Regions from separate parts of the Labrys neptuniae genome, predicted to be linked through region 1. Evidence: predicted binding sites of a transcription regulator. Region 1 holds the regulator's gene; each other region holds the start of a gene.

The links. Region 1 encodes PhoB, which activates phosphate uptake and scavenging genes when phosphate is short. Its sites were predicted from a motif close to TGTCATNNANCTGTCAT; they were not measured.
Region 2: a site for PhoB is predicted at 3,206-3,222, ahead of ABXS05_RS32890 (inorganic phosphate transporter). Genes of this name have one in related genera too.
Region 3: a site for PhoB is predicted at 4,324-4,340, ahead of ABXS05_RS22350 (YdcH family protein). Genes of this name have one in related genera too.

Annotation. Positions count from the first base shown of each region.
Region 1 is NZ_JBFNQD010000007.1:314,940-322,248, reverse strand. Features, by position in the region: gene ABXS05_RS21305 (aldo/keto reductase) at 1-644, shown strand, start outside; gene ABXS05_RS21300 (YciI family protein) at 730-1,086, shown strand; gene ABXS05_RS21295 (RNA polymerase sigma factor) at 1,083-2,345, shown strand; gene phoB (phosphate regulon transcriptional regulator PhoB) at 2,494-3,195, opposite strand; gene phoU (phosphate signaling complex protein PhoU) at 3,209-3,928, opposite strand; gene pstB (phosphate ABC transporter ATP-binding protein PstB) at 3,964-4,791, opposite strand; gene pstA (phosphate ABC transporter permease PstA) at 4,788-5,630, opposite strand; gene pstC (phosphate ABC transporter permease subunit PstC) at 5,642-6,646, opposite strand; gene pstS (phosphate ABC transporter substrate-binding protein PstS) at 6,720-7,309, opposite strand, start outside.
Region 2 is NZ_JBFNQD010000026.1:24,313-31,621, forward strand. Features, by position in the region: gene ABXS05_RS32880 (ROK family protein) at 1-785, shown strand, start outside; gene ABXS05_RS32885 (copper homeostasis protein CutC) at 782-1,504, shown strand; gene ABXS05_RS32890 (inorganic phosphate transporter) at 1,556-3,154, opposite strand; gene ABXS05_RS32895 (tetratricopeptide repeat protein) at 3,266-3,613, opposite strand; gene ABXS05_RS32900 (tetratricopeptide repeat protein) at 3,796-4,824, opposite strand; gene ABXS05_RS32905 (hypothetical protein) at 4,997-5,149, opposite strand; gene ABXS05_RS32910 (DEAD/DEAH box helicase) at 5,293-6,603, shown strand; gene infA (translation initiation factor IF-1) at 6,641-6,922, shown strand; gene ABXS05_RS32920 (class II aldolase/adducin family protein) at 7,129-7,309, shown strand, end outside.
Region 3 is NZ_JBFNQD010000008.1:209,985-217,293, forward strand. Features, by position in the region: gene ABXS05_RS22330 (ABC transporter permease) at 1-632, shown strand, start outside; gene ABXS05_RS22335 (ABC transporter ATP-binding protein) at 653-1,732, shown strand; gene ABXS05_RS22340 (creatininase family protein) at 1,877-2,701, opposite strand; gene ABXS05_RS22345 (DUF6600 domain-containing protein) at 2,783-3,958, opposite strand; gene ABXS05_RS22350 (YdcH family protein) at 4,131-4,310, opposite strand; gene ABXS05_RS22355 (YdcH family protein) at 4,678-4,902, shown strand; gene gcvA (transcriptional regulator GcvA) at 4,966-5,886, opposite strand; gene ABXS05_RS22365 (hypothetical protein) at 6,017-6,307, shown strand; gene ABXS05_RS22370 (DUF1013 domain-containing protein) at 6,528-7,247, opposite strand.

The DNA of each region.
Region 1 (7,309 bases):
ACATCGTCCAGGCGGTGGAGGACTCGCTCAAGCGCCTGCAGACCGACTATATCGACCTCTATCTCTCCCATTGGGAGGATCCGGAGGTCGAACTCGAGGAAACGCTGGGCATCTATGCCGAGCTGGTCAAGGACGGCAAGGTGCGGGTGATCGGTAATTCCAATCATAGCGCCAATACCATGTTCAAGGCGCTGGCGATCAGCACCAAGGAGATGTGGCCGCGTTTCGAGAACCTGCAGACGCAATATAATCTCTATGATCGCTCCGGTTATGAGCGCGAGCTCGAGGCTTTCTGTCTCAAGAACGAGATTGGCGTGACCAGCTATTTCTCACTGGCCAAGGGCTTCCTGTCCGGCAAATATCGCAGCGAAGCCGATTTCGCCAAGAGCAATGCGCGTGGCGGCGACATGGGCACCTACCTCAACGAGCGTGGCCTGCGCATCCTCGCCGCCCTGGACGCGGTGGCCGAGGCCAAGAACGCCACGCCCGCCCAAGTCGCCATTGCCTGGCTGATTGCAAGGCCCGGTATCGTCGCTCCGATCGCCAGCGCCACCAGCGTCGAGCAGCTCTCCGACCTGATCAAGGCGACCGAGCTCAATCTTGGTTCGGCCGAGATCGAGCAGCTCACCAAGGCGAGCGCATAATTTTCCTGTCGCTGTCGAAAGCGAACGGGATGGCGCGTCATTGTCATGCCGGCGCATCATGCGCCGGCGGAGACAGGAGGAACCCATGCAGTTCGCAATTCTGATCTACAGCAGCGAAGAAGCCATGCTGAAGGCGGATCCCGCCAACAAGCAGCAGATCCTAGCGGCCTATCAGGCCTATACGCAGGCGCTCCAGTCGGCCGGTGCCCTCGGCCCCTGGAGCCGCCTGCGCCCGACGGCTTCGGCCACCACCGTGCGCATCGCCGACGGCAAGACCCAGGTGCTCAACGGGCCCTTCGCCGACACACGCGAGCAGCTCGGCGGCTTCTATATCATCGACGTGCCGGACCTGGATGCCGCGATCGGCTGGGCGGCGCGCTGCCCGAGCGCCGCCATCGGGACCATCGAGGTCCGGCCGATATGGGACCCGAAGGACTATTGAGCGAACGGCCCGAGCCGGTGTCTTCAGCCCCCGCAGCCGAGCTTGCCGAAATCGTGGCGCGACGCAGCTATGGCCGGCTCGTCGCTCTTCTCGCGGCGCGCTCGGGCGACATTGCGGGGGCCGAGGATGCCCTGGCCGACGCCTTTGCTGCGGCCATGGAACATTGGCCGGCGGGCGGCGTGCCCGTCAATCCCGAAGCCTGGCTGCTGACCGCGGCCCGGCGCCGCCAGATCGATGCGGCCCGCCGCGCCAGGCTGCGCGGCGAAAAGGCGGACGAGGTCAGCCGCCATGTCGAGGCCCTCGCCTCGGGGCAGGGCGAGCGGCATGCCGTGCCCGATGAGCGCCTGCGCCTGATGTTCGCCTGCGCCCATCCCTCCCTCGATGCCACCGTACGTGCTCCCCTGATCCTGCAGGTGATATTGGGGTTCGATGCCGGCGCGATCGCCAGCGCCTTCCTGGTCTCGCCCGTGGCGATGAGCCAGAGGCTGGTGCGGGCCAAGGCTAAGATCAAGCAAGCCGGCATCCCTTTCCGCATCCCGGAGCCCGACGAGTTGCCCGGCCGTCTCGACGCGGTGCTGGAGGCCGTTTATGCCGTCTATGCCGAAGGCTGGGCCGATCCGGAAGGGGCTCATGCCCGCGAGCGCAATCTGTCGACGGAGGGGATCTGGCTCGGCCGGCTGCTGGCCTCGCTCCTGCCCGGCGAGCCCGAAGTGCTCGGACTGCTGGCCCTGATGCTGCACGCCGAAGCGCGGCGGGCGGCGCGCCGCGGCCAGGATGGCGATTATATTCCGCTGGAGCAGCAGGACACCGCGCTCTGGGATGCGGGGCTGATCGAGGAGGCCGAGGCCTTGCTTGCCCGGGCCGGCCAGGTGCGCCAGATCGGCCGCTATCAGCTGGAAGCCGCGCTGCAATCGGCCCATGCCCATCGACGCATCTGCGCGACGACGGACTGGGCCGCGATCGTCACATTGTATGAAGCCTTGGTTCTGCTGACAGCTTCTCCAGTGGCCGCCATCAACCGGGCCGTGGCGCTCGCCCGCCTCATGGGGCCGCAGGCTGGTCTGGCTGCACTTGACGAGGTCGCCGGTGACGGACGCATCGTCGATTACCAGCCCTATTGGGCCGCGCGTGCGGACTTGCTGGTGCGGGCCGCCAGACCGGAGGAGGCCCGCAATGCCTATTTGCGGGCGATCGGCCTGGAGAGCGATCCGGCCATCCGCCGCTATCTGCAGGCACGCCTGGCGGATTTGGCAGCGTGACTGCGCAGCGAGGGAGGAGGGCGGATATCGTCGCCCACTCTTGCTCTCTACGTCGCGCAACCCCTAACCCTCTCCCCGTAGGAGCGTGGTGAGGGCGCAACGCAGCCTTGGCGAAGCGGAGCGAGCGGGCAATGCCCGCGAAACGCGCTCAGGATTGCTTGGCGAAGGTCTCGTCGAAGGAATAGCCGGCACCGCGCACGGTGCGGATCGGATCGATCTCGCGCGTGCGGTTCATCGCCTTGCGCAGGCGGCCGACATGCACGTCGACCGTGCGCTCGTCGATATAGACGTCGCGGCCCCAGACGCTGTCGAGCAACTGCTCGCGCGCGAAGACGCGTCCCGGTGCCTGCATCAGGAATTCGAGCAGGCGGAATTCGGTCGGGCCGAGGCGGATCTCGCGATTGCCGCGATGGACGCGCTTGGTCTCGCGGTCGAGAGAGATGTCGCCGGCCTTGAGCAGGGAGGCGACGTGATCGGGCTTGGCCCGGCGCAGCAGGGCACGCACGCGGGCCGAGAGCTCGGGCACGGAGAAGGGCTTGACGACATAGTCGTCGGCGCCGGTGGCCAGACCCCGCACGCGTTCGGTTTCCTCGCCGCGCGCCGTGAGCATGATCACCGGCAGGCGCTCGGTTTCCGGCCGCATGCGAATGCGCCGGCACAATTCGATGCCGGACAGGCCCGGCAACATCCAGTCGAGCAGAACCAGGTCCGGCACGCTTTCGCGCAAGCGGATCTCGGCGTCGTCTCCGCGTGCGACACTATCCACCTCATAGCCTTCGGCTTCGAGATTGTAGCGCAGCAGCAGGGTCAGCGCTTCTTCGTCCTCGACGATCAGAACCTTGGGAGGCATGGCCTATCCCTTGTTATTTAGCCGGCACAGGAAGGTCGACGAGATCGGTGCTGTTGTCCGCCTTGGGCCGCTCTCCGGCCGGCGATTCACCGGTCACGAGATAGTGGACCGTCTCGGCGATGTTGGTGGCGTGGTCACCGATGCGCTCGATGTTCTTGGCGCAGAACAGCAGATGGGTGCAGAAGCCGATATTGCGCGGATCTTCCATCATGTAGGTCAGCAATTCGCGGAACAGCGAGGTATACATCGCATCGATCTCGCCGTCCGAGCGCCAGACCGAGAGGGCTTCCTCGACATTGCGCTGGGCGAAGGCGTCGAGCACCTGCTTGAGCTGCTCGAGTACCAGGTCGGCCATGTGGTCGAAACCGCCGAAGAGCTGGGCCGGCTGGGCGTGACTGTGGATGGCCACCACGCGCTTGGCGACATTCTTGCCGAGGTCGCCGATCCGCTCGAGGTCATTGGCCACCCGCAGGGCCGAGACGATCTCGCGCAGGTCGAGGGCCAGCGGCTGGCGCTTGGCGATGATCAGGATGGCCCTGTCCTCGACCTGGCGCTGCAGCTTGTCGATCGCGGCGTCGAGATCGATCACCGCCTTGGCGCGCTGGGTGTCGCGCTTGAGCAGGGCTTCGACGCTGTCGGCTACGCTCTTCTCGGCATAGCCACCCATTTCGGCGATCATGTTGCGCAGCTCGCGCAGTTCCTGGTCGAAGGATGTAACGATATGGTCGGACATGCCGCCTCCAAATGAATTCGACGCTGGCCGAGGGATCAGCCGAAGCGGCCGGTGATGTAATCCTGCGTACGGCTGTCGTTCGGGGTGGTGAACATCTTGTTGGTCTGGCCGACTTCGATGAGGTCGCCCAGATAGAAGAAGGCCGTCACATCCGCGCAGCGCGCCGCCTGCTGCATATTGTGCGTGACGATGACGATGGTGAAGTCCCGCTTCAATTCGTCGATCAATTCCTCGATCTTGGCGGTCGAGATCGGATCGAGCGCGGAGGTCGGCTCGTCCAGCAGGACGACTTCGGGCTTCACCGCGATGGTGCGGGCGATGCACAGGCGCTGCTGCTGGCCGCCGGACATGCCTAGGGCTGAAGCGTGCAGGCGGTCCTTGACCTCGTTCCACAAGGCGGCCTTGGTCAGGCACCATTCGACACGCTGGTCCATCTCCGCCTTGGAGATGGATTCATGCAGCCGCACGCCGAAGGCGATGTTGTCGTAGATCGACATCGGGAAGGGCGTGGGCTTCTGGAACACCATGCCGATGCGGGCGCGCAGCACCGCCGGGTCGATCTCCTTGCCGATGACGTTCTGGCCGTCGAGCAGCACGCGGCCCTTGGCGGTCTGCCCCGGATAGAGGTCGTACATGCGGTTGAGCACGCGCAGCAGGGTCGACTTGCCGCAGCCGGAGGGACCGATCATGGCGGTGACCTGCCGGTCGATCATGTCGAGATTGATGGCCTTGAGCGCATGCTTCTCGCCATAATAGAAGTCGAGATTCTCGACCTTGAGCTTCACGGCGGCGGCTGGATCGGCGAGGGGGCGTTCGGCAACCGCGATGGAGGCTTGGGGGGTAGCGGACATGGGAGCACTCATTTCTTGGGAGCGAGCACGAAGCGGGTCAGGATATTGAGCGCCAACACGCCGGCGGTGATGAGGAGGGCGCCGCTCCAGGCCACCGAGACGGCCTTGGGATCGGGGTAGGGCGCGAGCTGGTAGATGGCAGCCGGCAAGCTGGCAAAGGCATTGCCGAGATTGAGCGACCAGTTGGAATTGCCGAAGGCCGTGAGCAGCAGCGGTGCGGTCTCGCCGGCGGCGCGGGCCAGGGCCAGCAGGATGCCGGTAACGATACCGGTGCGAGCCGAGCGCCAGGTCACGAAGGTGATGACCTTCCACATCGGCGATCCCAGGGCAAAGGCGGCTTCACGCAGGCTGATCGGCACCAGCGCCAGCATGTCCTCGGTGGTGCGCACGACCACCGGCAGGATGATGATGGCCAGCGCCACCACACCGGCCCAGCCGGAGAACCCGCCCGTCGCCACCACGATCATCTGGTAGACGAACAGGCCGATCAGGATGGACGGCGCCGAGAGCAGGATGTCGTTGATGAAGCGCACCGCATCGGCGAATTTGCTGCCGCGGCCGGCCTCGGCCAGGAAGGTGCCGGCCATGATGCCGATCGGCGCACCGATCAGGAGGGCGAGCAGTACCATGACGAGAGAGCCGACGATGGCATTGCGCAGGCCGCCATCGGCCATGTCCTTGGTGAAGAGGTCCATGGTCAGCGAGGGCAGACCCTCGCGCAGCAGCGTGAACAGGATCCAGGCCAGCGCCAGCAGGGAGATCGCGGCAAAGCTGATCGAGACGACCTTGTAGGCATAGTCGAGGGCGCGGCGGCGGGCGAGACGGGCGCTGCTTTGGGCGAGATGGGCCATGATGCTCTCCCTTACTTGGCGTTGGTGCGCACGAGCATGCGGGAGATCGCAAGCACGATGAAGGAAATCACGAAGAGCACGAAGCCCAGCTCCAGCAGCGACTGGCTGCGCAGCGAGCCGGCCGGCGCGTCCGGGAATTCGTTGGCGATGGTGGAGGCGATGGTCGCGCCCGAGGAGAACAGCGAGGCCGATATTCGGTTGGCGTTGCCGATCACGAAGGTCACCGCCATCGTCTCGCCCAAAGCGCGGCCGAAGCCGAGCATGACGGCGCCGACCAGCGCCGTGCGGCCATAGGGCACCGAGACGTTGCGGAAGACTTCATAGGTGGTGGCACCGACGCCATAGGCCGATTCCTTCAGCATGGCGGGCACCGATTCGAGGATCTCGACGAACATCGCGGTGATGAAGGGAATGATCATCAGGGCCAGGATGATGCCGGCCGTGAGCATGCCGGCGCCGTTGGTGGGGCCCTTGAACAGATAGCCGAGCACCGGCACGTGCGAGAGGACGGAGATGATCGGCGGGTAGATCGTCTGGGCCAGGATCGGCGCCACGATCAGCGACCCCCACATGCCGAAGATGATCGACGGCACGGCCGCCAGGAGCTGGATGGCGATGCCGATCGGCCGCCGCACGCTCTGGGGCGCGATCTCCGTGAGGAAGAAGGCGATGCCGAAGGACATCGGCAAGGCAATGATCAAAGCGAGAATGCCGGTGAACAGCGTGCCGTAGATCATGACGCCGGCGCCGAATTTCTCGGTGACGGGGTTCCAGGCGGTGGACCAGTAGAAGCTCGGCCCGAAATGGGCCAGCGCCGGCCAGCCGCCATAGAAGAGCAGCACGACGATCGAGCAGAGCAGGATCAGCACGAGGGAGCCGCAGCCATAGAGGGCGGCCTTGAAGATGGGATCCAGATTGGCGCCCGGAACCGTCTTGGCCCCGGGCGAGGGAGAACCCTGCGCGACCTTTGCGGCCGAGTTGGATGCGTCCAGCGAGGAGTCGGCTACGGCGCTCATGGCGATGTTCCAGCCTGTGATTCGATCAGGGACGACGACCCGGCGCAGAACCGCGCCGGGTCGGGGTTTCAGCTTATTCGTAGACGGCCTTGCCGTCGGCAGCCTTCACTTCGCTCTTCCAGGCGGTGCGAACGGTATCGATCACCTCCTTGGGCAGCGGGATGTAGTGCAGCTTCTCGGCCGTCGCGCCGCCATCCTTGTAGGCCCAGTCGAAGAACTTCATGACTTCGGCCGACTGCTTGGCGTCCTTGGGATCCTTCGGCAGCAGGATGAAAGTGGTGGAAACGATCGGCCAGGAGGTTTCTCCGCCGACGTCGATCATCGAGACGGCGAAGTCCTTGGCACCCTTCCAATCGGCCTTGGCGGCTGCGGCCTGGAACGCAGGAACGGTCGGCTTGACGACCTTGCCGTCCTTGTTCTGCAGCTGCGTGGTGGTCAGGCTGTTGTTGGCGGCATAGACATATTCGACATAGCCGATGGCGCCCTGGGTGTTCTTCACGGCGCCGGCGACGCCGTCATTGCCCTTGGCACCCGAACCGGTCGACCACTGCACCGAGGTGGCGGCGCCGATATTGCTCTTCCAGTCGGGGCTCACGGCCGAAAGATAGGACGTGAAGACATAGGTCGTGCCCGAGCCGTCGGCGCGGTAGACCGGGGCGATGT
Region 2 (7,309 bases), on a different contig from region 1:
TGCTTGCGGATCTGAGGCGGCAAGGCGGAGCCGGGGATGTCATCGCCTTGTCCATCACCGGCGTCGTCGATCCCCGCAGCGAGATCATCACCTGTGCCAACATTCCCTGCATCGATGGGCGGCGGCTCGCTCCCGACCTGGCCGAGCGGCTTGGCGTGCCTGTGCACGTCGCCAACGATGCCGATTGCTTTGCCCTCGCCGAAGCCGTGAAGGGGGCCGGGCGCGGGCATCGCATCGTCTTCGGCATCATCATCGGCACCGGCATCGGCGGCGGCCTCGTCATCGACGGGCGGATCCTCGCCGGGGCTGGCGGTTTTGCGGGCGAGTGGGGGCATGGACCGGTCGCGGCGACCGAGGCGGGCGATCCGCCGGTCGCGATTCCACGCTTTGCCTGCGGCTGCGGCCAGAAGGGCTGTGTCGACACGGTGGGGGGCGCGCGCGGCCTCGAGAGGCTGCATCGCCACCTCACCGACGAGGAGCGCGACAGTACCGAGATCATCGCGGCCTGGCGATCCGGCGATGCCGCCGCGGCGCGCACGGTGGCCTGCCAGGTCGATCTCGTCGCCTCCCCCCTGGCCTTGGCCGTCAATATCGTCGGCGCCGATATCGTGCCGGTCGGCGGCGGCCTCGCCAGCGTGCCGGAACTGATATCAAGGCTGGACGAGGCCGTACGCCGCCGAATCCTGCGGCGGACCGCCGGGCCGCTGCTGGTGCCGAGTCTTCTGGCGGCGGAGCCCGGATTGATTGGCGCGGCCCTCTTGGCCCATCAGGGAGAACGCGCATGACGGCCCTGCTCGAAGTCTGCGTTGCCGACGCCTATAGCCTGGAGGCCGCGATCGAGGGTGGCGCCGATCGCATCGAACTGTGCTCGGCGCTCGAGCTTGGCGGATTGACGCCGTCATCAGGCCTGATGCGCTTGGCGGCGCAGGCACCGATCCCTGTCTATGCCATGGTCAGGCCGCGGGCCGGCGACTTCGTCTTCTCGGTCCGGGAAGGCGAACTCATGCTGGCCGATATCGAGGCGGTGGGTGGAGCGGAGCTCGCCGGGGTGGTGCTGGGCGCCTCCTTGCCCGATGGCGGGCTCGACGAGGCCCTGCTGACGCGCTTGCGCGGACAGGCGCGAGAGCTCGGCAGCACGCTGCATCGCGCCTTCGATCTGGTGCCGGACCGGCATGCGGCGCTGGAGACGGCCATCGCGCTCGGCTTCGAGCGCATTCTGACGTCGGGAGGGGCGCTGACCGCATCCGCGGGGCTGGACGAATTGGTGCGCCTGCATCGGGCAGCCGGCGGCCGCATCGGCATCATGCCGGGCTCGGGATTGACGCCGGCCAATATTGCCGCGCTGCTGGCGGCCCTGCCCGTTGTCGAAGTGCACAGCTCCTGTTCGGCTGCCGGGGAACCCTGGAGCGCCGATGCCATTCGCCTCGGCTTTGCGGTGGGCGGGCGGCGCCAGACCCAAGTCGAAATGGTCCGCGCTTTCCGCGCGGCGATGTCGTCGGTCTAAAAAGAAATGGCCGCCCGAAGGCGGCCATTCCAGCGAACGGGATGCGCCGCTTTAGATGATCTGGCGTAGCACCACGAAGAGCACGAAGGACAGGGCCATCGAAGCGGGCAGGGTAAGCACCCAGGCCATGATCAGGTTGCGGACTGTCGACATCTGCAGCCCCGTGCCATTGGCCGCCATGGTGCCGGCGACACCCGACGACAGCACATGGGTGGTGGAGACCGGCAGGCCGAGATAGTCGGCAGCGCCGATCGTCGCGGCCGCGACGATCTCGGCCGAGGCACCCTGGCCATAGGTCAGGTGGGTCTTGCCGATCTTCTCGCCGACAGTCACCACGATGCGCTTCCAGCCCACCATGGTGCCGAGGCCGAGGGCCAGGGCGATGGCGACCTTCACCCAGGTCGGGATGAACTTGGTCGTGTTGTCGGTGGCCACGTGATAGGTCTTGATCGTCTTCAGATCGGCATCCGACACCGGCAGCAGCTTCTTGGAATCGATCAGCTTGAGGGCTTCGCCGATCAGATACATGTCGTTGCGGGTGTTGGAGACCAGTCCCGCGGGCACCGCCGCGGCCGAGCCGTAGGGCGAGAGCTGGGAGGTGGTCTGTTCGATGAAGATCTTCAGGGCCGGCGTCGTCTCGTCGCTCCAGTTGCGCGTGCGCACCGTCTCGGCGACCTTGGCCTTGGCATCGGCAGGAGCAACCGTCACGCCCGGCTTGATGTAGTTGCCCAGCACCGAACCGGCTGCGGTCGACGCAGCCTTGTAGGTCTCGAGATAGTTGATGTCGGGCGTACGATTGAGGGCGAAGGCGGTGGGCACCACGCCGATCAGGATCAGCATGATCAGGCCCATGCCCTTCTGGCCGTCATTGGAGCCATGGAAGAAGCTGACCAGCGTGCAGGTCAGGATCAGCAGGCCACGGATCCAGAGCGGTGGCGGGTTGTTGCCCTTCGGCTCGACATAGAGGGCCTTGTTGCGCACCACGGTTTTCATCAGGAGCAGCAGGGCGCCGGCCAGGAAGAAGCCGAACAGAGGCGAGATCAGCAGCGACAGGCCGATATTCTTGGCCTGGGACCAGTCGACGCCGCTGGTGGCGGAGCCCGCCGGCGCCAGGAACTGGTTGGCGAGGCCGACGCCGATGATCGAACCGACCATGGTGTGCGAGCTGGAGGCCGGCAAGCCGAAATACCAGGTGCCGAGGTTCCAGACGATGGCGGCGATCAGAAGTGCGAACACCATCGCCAGGCCCGCACTCGAACCGACCTGCATGATCAGTTCCACCGGCAGCAGCGAGATGATGCCGAAGGCTACCGCACCGCTCGCCGTGAGCACGCCGAGGAAGTTGAAGAAGCCCGACCAGATCACCGCGAATTCAGCGGGAAGCGAATGGGTGTAGATCACCGTCGCCACCGCATTGGCGGTATCGTGGAAGCCGTTGACGAATTCGAAGCCGAGCGCAATCAGCAAGGCGAGGCCGAGCAGGATCCAGGGCACGGCCACCGCGCCGGTAAGATCGGCGACCAGCGCGTAGCAGACATAGCCCAGGCCCCCGAGCAGGATCAGGGCGATCACGATATTGGGCAGGTTGCCGAGAGAGCTTGGCCTGTCGAGCGGATGACCGCTTCTTTGGCCCGATGTAACGTCCGTCATCTCCAAAACACCCCCGTGTTTCCATGGTCTGGCGACCCTTAGGCGGGGTTCGTGAAGCTTAGATGACAAAATGTTAATCTGGCGCCGCGGGTACGGAAGAAGAGGGGCCCATCAGGCCTCTTTCGCGGGGGGAAACACCTGCCGGCGCCAGAGCAGCTGTACGGCCCGGTCGAAATCGGCAGTGGCCTTGTCGAAGGCGCCGAGCTGGCGATGCACGATGCTGCGCTTGAAGAGGGCATCGGCATGGCCGGAGTCGAGCGCGATCACCCTGTCATAATCGGCGATCGCCTGGGGAAAGGCCCGTTTGTGGTGATAGGCGAGAGCCCGTTCGTACAAGGTGTCGACGGCGTCGGGCTTGCGATCGATGGTCTGGCTGAACTCGGCGATGACCCTGTCGAGGTCCCGGTCATCGGACCTTGCCGGGCCGGCATCGGCTGGCGTGGTTTCGGATTCGGACATGCTGACGGAACGCCCTTGCATCTCGGTGGCACCTACCGGGAGTACGGCGAAGCCCTCCTTCATCCGCCGCAGGGTCCCGAGTCACGCTCGAAAAAATCTGAGTGTATATGAACAGCAACGTTAGGGAATGTCCATGACGTTGCGTTAGAGGGCCGAGGACGAAATTTGCAGCTTGAACGCTCTCAGTTCCGTAGGCGCTCGAGGGCCAGCTTGCGTCCCGCGATGGCTTGCGGCAGGCCGGGCTTGAGCTGCAGGGCACGATCGTAGTCGGCCAGCGCACGTTCGAAATCGCCACGTTTGCGATAGGCGCCTGCCCGGTTGAGAAAGGCCAGCGCATTGCTGCCGTCGAGCCCGATGGCCCTGTCGAGATCGGCGATGGCACGCTCGACGTCGTCGGCATTGGCGTAGGCGGTGCCGCGATTGTAGAGCGCCTGCGCATTGTTCGGTGCCAGGCCGACCGCCAGGCTGTAGTCGGCGATCGCCTTGTCGAGCGCGCCCATATGGTGATGGGCCGCACCCCGGCCGAGCAGGGCCGCGACATTGTTGGGCCTCAGGCGCAGGGCCGCGTCATAGTCGGCCACGGCGCCGCTGTAATCGCGGCGATGGTCCTTGGCGATGGCCCGGTTGAAGAAGGCGGACCAGTCCCGGCCGTCGAGCCCGATGGCCCTGTCGAGATCGGCGATGGCGCCGGCATCGTCGCCCATGAGGCCGTGGACGGCACCGCGCAGGCGCAGCGCTTTGGCATGGCGCGGATTGAACTTCAGCGCACGGTCATAGTCGGCGATGGCGAGATCGAACTCCCGGCGGCTGGCCCGCGCATAGCCCCGCGAGGTCAGGGCCAGCACATGCTTGGGATTGAGCCGGATCACGCTGTCATAGGCGAGGATGGCCTGTTCGAGATCGCCCTGGCGTCCATAGAGCCCGGCAAGGGCGTAGAATCCGTCGGGATTGCGTGGATCGAGCAGCGTGGCCTGGCGCAGATCCTCCAGAGCCCGGGCCGGCTGCTTCTTCGCGGCATAGGCACTGCCGCGCGCGATCAGGGCGACAGCCCTGGCCGCGTCGTTGACGCCGCTGAGATCCACGATCGAGGTGCAGGCGATGATGACGCGATCAGGCGCACCCTGGCGGCAGGCCTTCCAGTCGAGAGGGCTGGCGGGACCGTGTGGATGAAGCGCCAGGAAGGCCGGGACCAGGGCTTTGAGAGGCAGCATCGTGAAGTCGCGATGAGGCGATAAACGTGGTTCCCATCTATAGGCTCGATCGTCTGCGGGGCAAATGGTTGCAAGCGGGCATTGGCCCTTGTTTTGTGCGGTCCTCGGGGGAGGGAAGGGCAGGCAGGAACGCCCACAATTGCCAGAAAGGCGTTTTGCTTGGCTCGAATGTTCATGCGATACGGCGTTTGTTTGCTTTTTCCTTGACTTTGCGCTGCAAAAAGCGCAGCAACCGCGTGTAACGACCGCTCGGGGGTTCGCGCGGCGCGCTGGTTTTTGGCTTTTTGAGAAGCAGCGCCTCATCCCCGGCCGTCCCCAACAACATTCCGCTGCTCCCATCCGCGCGTGGGTCGCGATATCGCCGTACCGTTTCATCATGCCATTGCGGCTGAAGACGGGCTGTGATCGCGGACCCGGACGGTGGCCGCGCTGCCGTCCGATCGACGAGCGTGGCATGAAGGATTTGATGTGACTTCCGAAGTAACTTTTGCAGCGCTCGGCCTTGCCGAGCCGCTTTTGCGTGCGCTTGACGCCGCCGACTACCAGAACCCCACCCCGATCCAGCACAAGGCGATTCCCGCTCTCCTCGAAGGGCGCGACATGATGGGCCTGGCGCAGACAGGCACCGGCAAGACGGCCGCCTTTGCGCTGCCGATCCTGCAGCGCCTGTCGAAGTCGCGCCATGGCGCCGGCCCCAAGGGCGTGCGCGCCCTCATCCTGGCGCCGACGCGTGAGCTCGCCATCCAGATCGACGAGAGCTTCCGCACCTATGGCGTGCATATGGGCTTTCGCATTGCCGTGATCTTCGGCGGCGTCAGCCAGGGCCCGCAGGTCAAGGCGCTCGCCGACGGCGTCGACATCCTGGTCGCCACGCCCGGCCGCCTGCTCGACCTGCAGCAGCAGCGCAAGGTCCGCCTCGACAAGGTGGAGATCCTGGTGCTGGACGAGGCCGACCGCATGCTCGATATGGGCTTCTCGCGCGACGTGCTCAAGATCGTCGACGAGACGCCGCTGGAGCGCCAGTCCCTGCTGTTCTCGGCCACCATGCCGAAGACGATCAAGAAGCTCGGCGAGGAGATTCTCCTCAACCCGGTGCATGTGGAAGTGACGCCGGAAGTGGTGACGGTCGACAAGATCGACCAGCATGTCTACCACGTGCCGGCCTCGGTGAAGCGCTCGCTGCTCCTGCACCTGCTCAATGATCCGGCGATGAGCCGCGTCATCGTCTTCACCCGCACCAAGCACGGCGCCAACCGCGTTTCGGGCCATCTCGACAAGGCCGGCATTCCCTCGGCGGCGATCCACGGCAACAAGTCGCAGAATGCCCGCCAGAAGGCGCTGGAGGATTTCCGTTCGGGTTCCACGCGCATCCTGGTGGCGACCGACATCGCCGCCCGCGGCATCGATGTCGACGACATCACCCATGTCATCAATTTCGAGATGCCGGTGGATGCGGAAAGCTATGTGCACCGTATCGGCCGCACCGCCCGCGCCGGGCGCAGCGGCATCGCTTATTCGTTCTGCGATCCCAATGAGCGCGACGAGCTCAAGGCGATCGAACGCCTGACCAAGAAGCCGCTGATGGTGGCCGCTCCGGTGCAGGGGCTCGAAGCCGATCAGAAGCACGGCGAACGTGGTCCCCGCCACCCGCATCAGGGCAAGCCGAACGGCAAGCCCCGGAACAACAACGGGCAGCAGGAAAAGTCTCATTCGGGCCAGCCGCGTTCGGGGCGTTCGCGCCGTCCGGGTGGCCGCAACAATCAGCGTCGCGCCGCCTGAGGGCGCGGCCTTTTCATTCCCTCAATAGGACCTGCACATGGCAAAAGAAGAACTGATGGAATTTGAAGGCGAGGTTTCCGAAGTGTTGCCGGACGCCCGTTTCCGCGTGAAGCTCGACAATGGCCACGAGATGATCGCCTACACGGCCGGCAAGATGAAGAAGAACCGCATCAAGACCATCGAGGGCGACCGCGTCACCGTCGAGATGTCGCCCTACGACCTCGACAAGGGACGTATCATCTTCCGCCACAAGGACGAGCGTGCGTCGTCCGGGCCCCGTCCGCCGCAGCGCGGTGGCGGCAATATGCGCCGCCGCTGATCGGGAAGGCGGGTCTTCGGGCCCGCCCGCTCAGGCGCCTTCAGCCTGGGAGCACCGGGTTGGTGTGCCGGTCTCCTCAGCTCCATGTGATGGAGCGAGACCGGCCGGCTTCCCGCGCTCAATATCGCTCATTCGACAATTTGGGCTTGCCACCCCCCGCCCTTCTTCCGCATCGATGGCACAGCCTCGAATCCGGAAGATCCAATATGAGCCAAGACGATCCGCGCAAAGACGAACTCGACCTGCGCCGCGCCATCATCGACAAATGCCGCTGGATGAATGCCAACGGCCTCAACCAAGGCACCTCCGGCAATATTTCGGCCCGCTGCGGCGACCGCATGCTGATCACGCCTTCGGCCATCCCCTATCACGAGATGGAGCCGGAGA
Region 3 (7,309 bases), on a different contig from region 1:
TCCAGCATGCCTTCATCCGCTCGATCCTGCTGGCGCTCGCTACCATCGTGCTGAGTATCGTGCTGGTGGTGCCGGCAGCCTATCTGGTGCGCCTGCGCCTGCCGAGCTGGCGCTCGCCGGTCGAGTTCGTCACGCTGCTGCCACTGGTGATTCCGGCGATCATCATCGTCTTCGGCTATATCCGCATGTTCAACTCCTCGTCCTGGCTGCCGCTGACCGACAGCGAGTGGACCACGGACCTCCTGCTGACCTTCGGCTATGTCGTGCTGGCGCTGCCCTACATGTATCGTTCTGTCGATGCGGGTCTGCGCGCCATCGACGTCAAGACACTGACCGAGGCGGCCCAGAGCCTGGGGGCGAGCAGCTTCACCATCCTCTGGCAGGTCATCCTGCCGAACATCCGCTCGGGCGTGCTCAGCGGATCCTTCATCGCCTTCGCCATCGTCATAGGCGAATTCACCTTTGCCAGCCTGCTCAACCGGCCGGTCTTCGGTACCTATCTGCAATTGATCGGCGCGAACCGGGCCTATGAGCCGTCGGCGCTCGCCATCGTTGCCTTCATCATCACCTGGGCCTGCATGGGCCTGCTGCAGCTCGTCGGCCGCTCGCGCGGCGCGCGGGCGGCGCGTTGAACCAGCACTGGGAGGCCAGCATGTCCTTTCTCGAGATCACCGGGCTGCAGAAGAGCTTCGGCGCCAACCAGGTGGTGAAACGCTTCGATCTGTCGGTCCAGAAGGGTGAATTCATCACCCTGCTCGGCCCGTCCGGCTGCGGCAAGACCACGGTGCTGCGCATGGTCGCGGGCTTCGAAACACCGTCCGCCGGCTCCATCCGCATGGACGGCAAGGAGATTTCGGGGCTGGCGCCTAACCAGCGCAATGTCGGTATGGTATTCCAGGCCTACGCCCTGTTCCCCAACATGACGGTGGCCGAGAATATCGGCTTCGGGCTGAAGATCGCCAAGAAGCCGCAACCGGAGATCGATGCCCGCGTCAAGCAAATGCTGGAGATGATCAAGCTGCCGCAGATCGCCGATCGCTATCCCTTCCAGCTCTCCGGCGGCCAGCAGCAGCGCGTGGCGCTGGCGCGGGCGATTGCGGTGCGTCCGAAGATCCTGCTGCTGGACGAGCCGCTCTCGGCCCTCGACGCCAAGATCCGCGTGTCCCTGCGCGACGAGATTCGCGTGCTGCAGCAGGAACTCGGCATCACCACGCTCTTCGTCACCCACGATCAGGAAGAGGCGCTGTCGATGTCCGACCGCATCGTGGTGATGAGCGCCGGGCAGATGGAACAGGTCGGCACCCCCTTCGAGATCTACAACTTCCCCAAGACCCGCTTCGTCTCCTCCTTCGTCGGTACGCTCAACTTCCTCACCGGCAAGGTCGTCGATGCCGCTGCCGGGCGTTTCTCCGTCGACGGGCAGGAAGTGATCACCAGCCGCGGCTTGCAGGGCGCCAGCAATGGTGAGACGCGCACGCTGGCCCTGCGCCCGGAAGCGGTGGTGCTGGGCAGCGGTGGCGAGGGGCGCAACAGCCTCACCGGCCGCATTGAGCTCGTCAGCTTCCTCGGTTCGATCGTACGCATCCGCGTGCGCTTCAACGAGAATGTGGTTTCGCTCGATACCTTCAACAATCCGGGCGCCCCGCCGCCGCAGATGGGCGAGGACGTTACGGTATCCTTCGGCCGCGGCGACCTGCAATTGCTGGAAGAGGCCGAGAAGGTCGCGGCTTGAGAATAGAGCTTCCTTCTCCCCTTGTGGGAGAAGGTCCCGGCAGGGGGATGAGGGATCTTGCGACCCTTCCTGATCACCTTCCGGGGAGCCGCCAATAAAGAGAGGTTTCATCAACCCCTCATCCGGCGCTTGGCATCACCGCGCTCAGTCTTTCAGCGGCCCGTTCCTCAGCCGCGAAAGGTCGAAGTCGCGGATATCCCTGAGCAGGTCGACCAAAGCCTGTGCGCCGAACTCTGCTGAGAGCTGGCCATTTTCGGGCGTCGCCTTGCTGGCGTCGCCCGCCGCCCCCTCGGGGCGAATGTCCTGCGCCATCCAGCCGAAGCCGCCGGGGCGGCCGGTGCGCAGATATTTGAAGATCTCTTCCATCTCATAGGTAACAGGGCGGAAGTCCTTGGCCTTGTCCATGCGCACGAGGTCGGGGCGGAAGGCGAGCATCAGCGCCGTCTCGATCTCGCCGGCATGGATCCCCAGGCGGGTTTCGTCGTCCGAGAAGGCGCCCTTGGGGTAGCCGAACATATGCCAGGACGTGAAGGCGACCAGCATGCCGTGGCGTACGCGCAATTCGCGGGCGACGATGTCCATCGCCGACATGTTGCCGCCATGGGAATTGACGATCAAAAGCTTGCGGATGCCGGCCCGATGCACGCTCTCGCCGATCTCGGTCCAGGCCCGGATCACGGTTTCGGCCGACAGGCTGAGCGTGCCGGGGAATTCCAGATGCTCGTTGGACTTGCCGATGGTCTGGATCGGCAGGAAGGTCGCCGGAATGTCGGCCGGGATCAGCGGGATGGCACGGTCGAGATAACCCTGCATGATCATCGAGTCGACCCCGACCGGCAGATGCGGGCCATGCTGTTCCACGGCGGCGATCGGCAATACTGCGATCCAGTTGGCGGTATCGCCGGTGCGGAAATCCTCCGTCGTCATCTCGAACCAATGGCGGCGGGGCAGGGAAGCGGTGGTGGTCATGATCGAATCCAGGGCGGGAACTGCCTGAACCATAGCGCTGCGAGGCGCCATTTCAACGCCCCGCTTGCTGCGATCATCGAATCACCACCCGGATGACGGAGCGCTGTCGGGGGTGGGCCGCGGGCGCCAGCGATAGCGCTGACCGGAATTGGGCTTGGTCGGGTTGTTGGAGGGGGTGATCACCGGACCGGGCCTCGGATAGCGGGGCGGCCTCTGGACCACCGGCCCCTCGTTCCAGACGGGTGGGCGGCGCCGGCGCGGCGGGATGTAGATCGGCGGTTCGTCGCCATAATACGGCCCGGGCTCGTCATAGACCCGCCGTCGGCTACGGGGGGCGTCGGGCATCATGGTCTGGCGTACTTCCCGCCGCCTGCTGGAGCGGGGTGGCGGCGGGCTCCAGGATTTCATGCGGGGCGCGGCGGGGGCGGGCACGGCGATGGGCGTGGCCATCGGCGCCGCCGGGGGTGAGGGAGGTGCGCAGGCGGCGAGACTGTCGCCGACGCTGAGCGAGGCGGCGGAGGCGGCGGTGTTCAGCCAGAGCAGCCATTCGCCCAGGAATTCACTCGACCAGGGCGCCACCGGGCCGGTGTCGTAATCGACGATGAGGGTCGGCGGCGGCAGCACGAACACGGCGATGCCCCGTACGATCTTGAAACGCGTCACCGGGGTCGAGCCGGCGAAAGTGCCGGCTGGCGCGGCGGAAGGCCTGTCGTCGCAGCGATTGCCGAGCTTGACCGTCTCGATGAAGGTCCATTGCCTGTCGACGTTGAAATTGGCGAGGCTGATCTCCTGCTGGTCGCTTGCAGGTGGTGTCGGCGCCCAGCCGGTCCAGTCGCCACCGCTGCGCCAGATCACCCAGGCGGGGCTCCACTGCGTGCCGGGCACCCAGACCCAGCCATTGCTGCCGTCCGAGGCCCAGCGTCCATAGTGATGGACGATCTTGCCCCAGACGGAGGGATCGTCATACGTCCAGCCGTAAGTGCGGTCATAGACCCAGCGGCAGGCTGGATAGGGATGCCAGCCGGCGGGGACCACCGAGGGTTTCCAGACTTCGCCGTAGCGTTCGGAATAGATGTATTGGCCATAGCCCGACAACACGGCCTTGAATTCGTCGAGGCTGGGCGCCTGCGCCTGGATGGCGGCGACGGGCGCAGCCTGGGCCGGGTCGGTCAGAGCGCCGGGAGCGGGCAGGACGGCGCACGCCAGCAGGAAAGAAGAAACGAGGCCAAGCCCCCAATGCCGACTCGTGCTGGCCATAGCAAACCCCTCCATGGGTTATTGCTTCGATCGCAGCCGATCCTGAACCTGTCTGGGGGAGACGTCCGTATCAATTGGCACGTGGATCAACTGAGATCCGGCCACAAAATGAAACCGCCGGTACCGGATGATGCTCCGGTCCGGCGGTCAACATACACCAGCGGTGACTGGTTCAGTGCAGCCTCTCGGCGCTCTTCAATCTTGCAATTTCGTCTTTGAGAAGGAGTTTCTTACGCTTCAGCTCTGCGATTTTGAGGTCATCCGAGGAGGGATGAGCCAGTGCGATGGTGAGTTCTGTTTCAAGAGCGTGATGTTTGCGCTCCAGTTCGACCAAATGCGACTGCACAGGCATTAACGGCTCCTTGTGTCACAGTTCCGACATTCAACGTTCTCACGAAAAGGCGCGCATGTCGAAGGAAAATCGCGGATTCCGACGTTGAATCGATTGTGCAAAGCAACAATAAATTTAGTCAGAACAATAGCTTACCGCACGGTAATGCAGTGTGGCCGGGCCAAAAAGAATGCTGGATCAAAGGCCTAGGAAGGGCTTGTGAAAGTTGTCCGGCAAGCTTCGCCAAACGGGTGTAAATAGATGGCGATATCTTGCCGCAGCGCTTGCGGGCGAGGAATCGGCTCGGCATAGTTCGGCACCGTGCCCGGATGGGCATGGAGCGGCAGAATGGTCGAAATACCGAAGCTGCCATTCGGAATGGAAGGGTATGGGCTTGTCAAATCCGCTCACCGAGGAGGAGGAAGCCGCGATGGTTGCGGAGCTGGGGCAGCTTCGCCAGGAACACCGCGATCTCGATGCCGCGATTGCCGCTCTGGAACAGGTGGGAACGCCCGACCGTCTGCAGCTTCAGCGCCTGAAGAAGCGCAAGCTCCATCTCAAGGACCGCATGTCCCTGCTCGAGGACCTGCTGACGCCGGACATCATCGCCTGACGCTTGTGATCGTCGGGCATGGCCTCGGCGTGGCTTCGACGGGGATGGAGGCGATCCGGGCGATCAAACCGCCTTGCCGCTGGCGATTTCGGCGAGCACCCAGTCCCGGAACGCCTTGATCATCGGCTTGTCCGCCTTGGCCCTCGGCGCCACCAGGTGATAGGCGAATTCCGGCGCGATCTTCAAAGACAGGTCGAAGGGGCGTACCAGCCGGCCCGCAGCCAGGTCGTCGCCCACAAGGCTGGTATTGCCGAGCGCTACGCCCTGGCCGTCCACAGCCGCCTGCAGGGTCATGATCGACTGGCTGAAATGCAGGCCGCGCGTGGGATCGGGCTTGTCCGCCTTGGCGGCCATCAGCCACATGCGCCAGTCCGGCCACATCGAATCCTGACTGTGCCAGTCGAGATGGATCAGGGTGAAATATTGCAGATCGTCGGGTTCCCGCAGGGGCACGGGCCCGTGCAGAAGCTGGGGGCTGCAGATCGGAAAGACGTCCTCGACGAACAGGCGATCCGAGCGCAGGCCGGCATAGGCGCCGCGGCCGAAGCGGATGGCGACGTCGATTTCCTGGCGGCTGAAATCGGCGAGCGTATCGGAAATGTCGATGCGCATGTCGATATCGGGAAATTGCTGGCGGAAGCGTGGCAGGCGCGGCACCAGCCATTTGGCGGCGAAGGATGAACCGGAAGAAACGGTGAAACTCATGCGCTGGGTGGTGTTGGCGGCCCGGCGCAGCGCTTCGTCGATGGTACGCAGGGCGCCGCTGGTCGATTCGAGCAGCTCTTCGCCGGCATGGGTGAGCTTCATGCTGCGGCTGGTGCGGAAGAACAGCCGGGTGCCGAGGCGGTCTTCGAAAGCGCGGATCTGGCTGCTGACCGCAGCGGGGGTCACATCGAGCTCGATCGCGGCCTTGGCGAAGCTCAGATGGCGAGCGGCGACGGCAAAGGTCCACAGCGCTCCCAGACCGGCTCCCGATTTGCTCATGCTCACCCTATGATCATCAAGCTTTTGTTGATGGTGAAGAAAGGTCATCCCCGTTGATAACCTAGCATAAACCATTGAAAATAGGAAACATATCGCGAGAGCGCATTTACTTTTTGTTGAGGGTAAGAGTATGTCGAGCGTCGAATTCCACGAAGATGAATGGGGCCGGCACTGGAGCTATGCCCCGGCCCTGCACGGGACGCAGGTGCGCCTGCATTATTCGATCGTCGCCGCTGTGGTGGGCGCCACCAACGCCGTCGTCGAGGCGGCCTCCGCCGGCCTGGCGCAGTTCAGGAGGCAGGATCAGGCAGCCGCGAAGGCGGGGCGCCAGCGCGACCTCTATGGCGACGACGACGTACCGCCTGTCGGCTATGTCCGTTACGAGGGCGTGCGGGACGAATTCGGGCGTCCGCTTCCATAAGCGTAGAGACCGGTAATTCGGTGGGATATGAGGGCGTGATCGTCGATCGCGCCCTTTTCCTGTTGCCGGTACTGCCGGGATTCGACGCAGCAGGGGCCGGCGAAGAGGCGCTGCGCCGGGGATCGTGGGCACCGTCGATGGCTTACGTAAGCAAAAGGGCCTTTCCGCCCCGGCGGAAAGGCCCTTTTCGATGACGGAGTTGGACTGGCCGGCGAGGGCGTCAGTCTTCCTTCTGCTTGATGCCCTTGAGCTTGGCGAACACGTTGGCGACGTCGAGTTCGTCCTCGTCTTCCGTCTGGCGCGGCTTGTTGCCGAGTGAAGCGAAGGGGTCGTCTTGCCTCTGGCTCCGGTCGGCTGCCGGCCCCGTGGTGATCTCGGCAGGCAGCAGCGTGGCGCTCTCGGCCTCGGGCGGCCGGTCCTTGGAGGCCCGGGCGACTTCGAAGTCGAGGTCGATCTGGGTGCACAGGCCCAGCATGACCGGATCGGCCGGGGTCAACTGCGCGGTGTTCCAATGGGTGCGGTCGCGGATGGCTGCGATCGTCGTCTTGGTGGTGCCGACCAGACGCATGATCTGGGCGTCCTTGAGCTCGGGATGGTTCTTGACCAGCCAGAGAATGGCGTTGGGACGGTCCTGGCGCCGCGAGACCGGCGTATAGCGCGGGCCCTTCTTGACCTTGGCGACGGCGATCTTGACCTTCGGTTCGGCCAGTCGGAGGCGATGATGGGAATCGCGCTCGCCGCGGGCGATCTCCTCACGGGTGAGCTGGTTGGAGATCACGGGATCCTGGCCCTTGATGCCGGCCGCGACTTCACCGTCGGCAATGCCCTTGACCTCCAACGGATGCAGTTTGCAGAACTCGGCGATCTGGTCGAAGGTGAGGGCGGTGTTCTCAACCAGCCAGACAGCAGTGGCCTTCGGCATCAGCGGGGCGGTCGACATTTGCATCTCCTCGGAAAGCATGGGCTCGCTGCCGCCTCGCTCCAGCCTCCTGGAACGAAGCC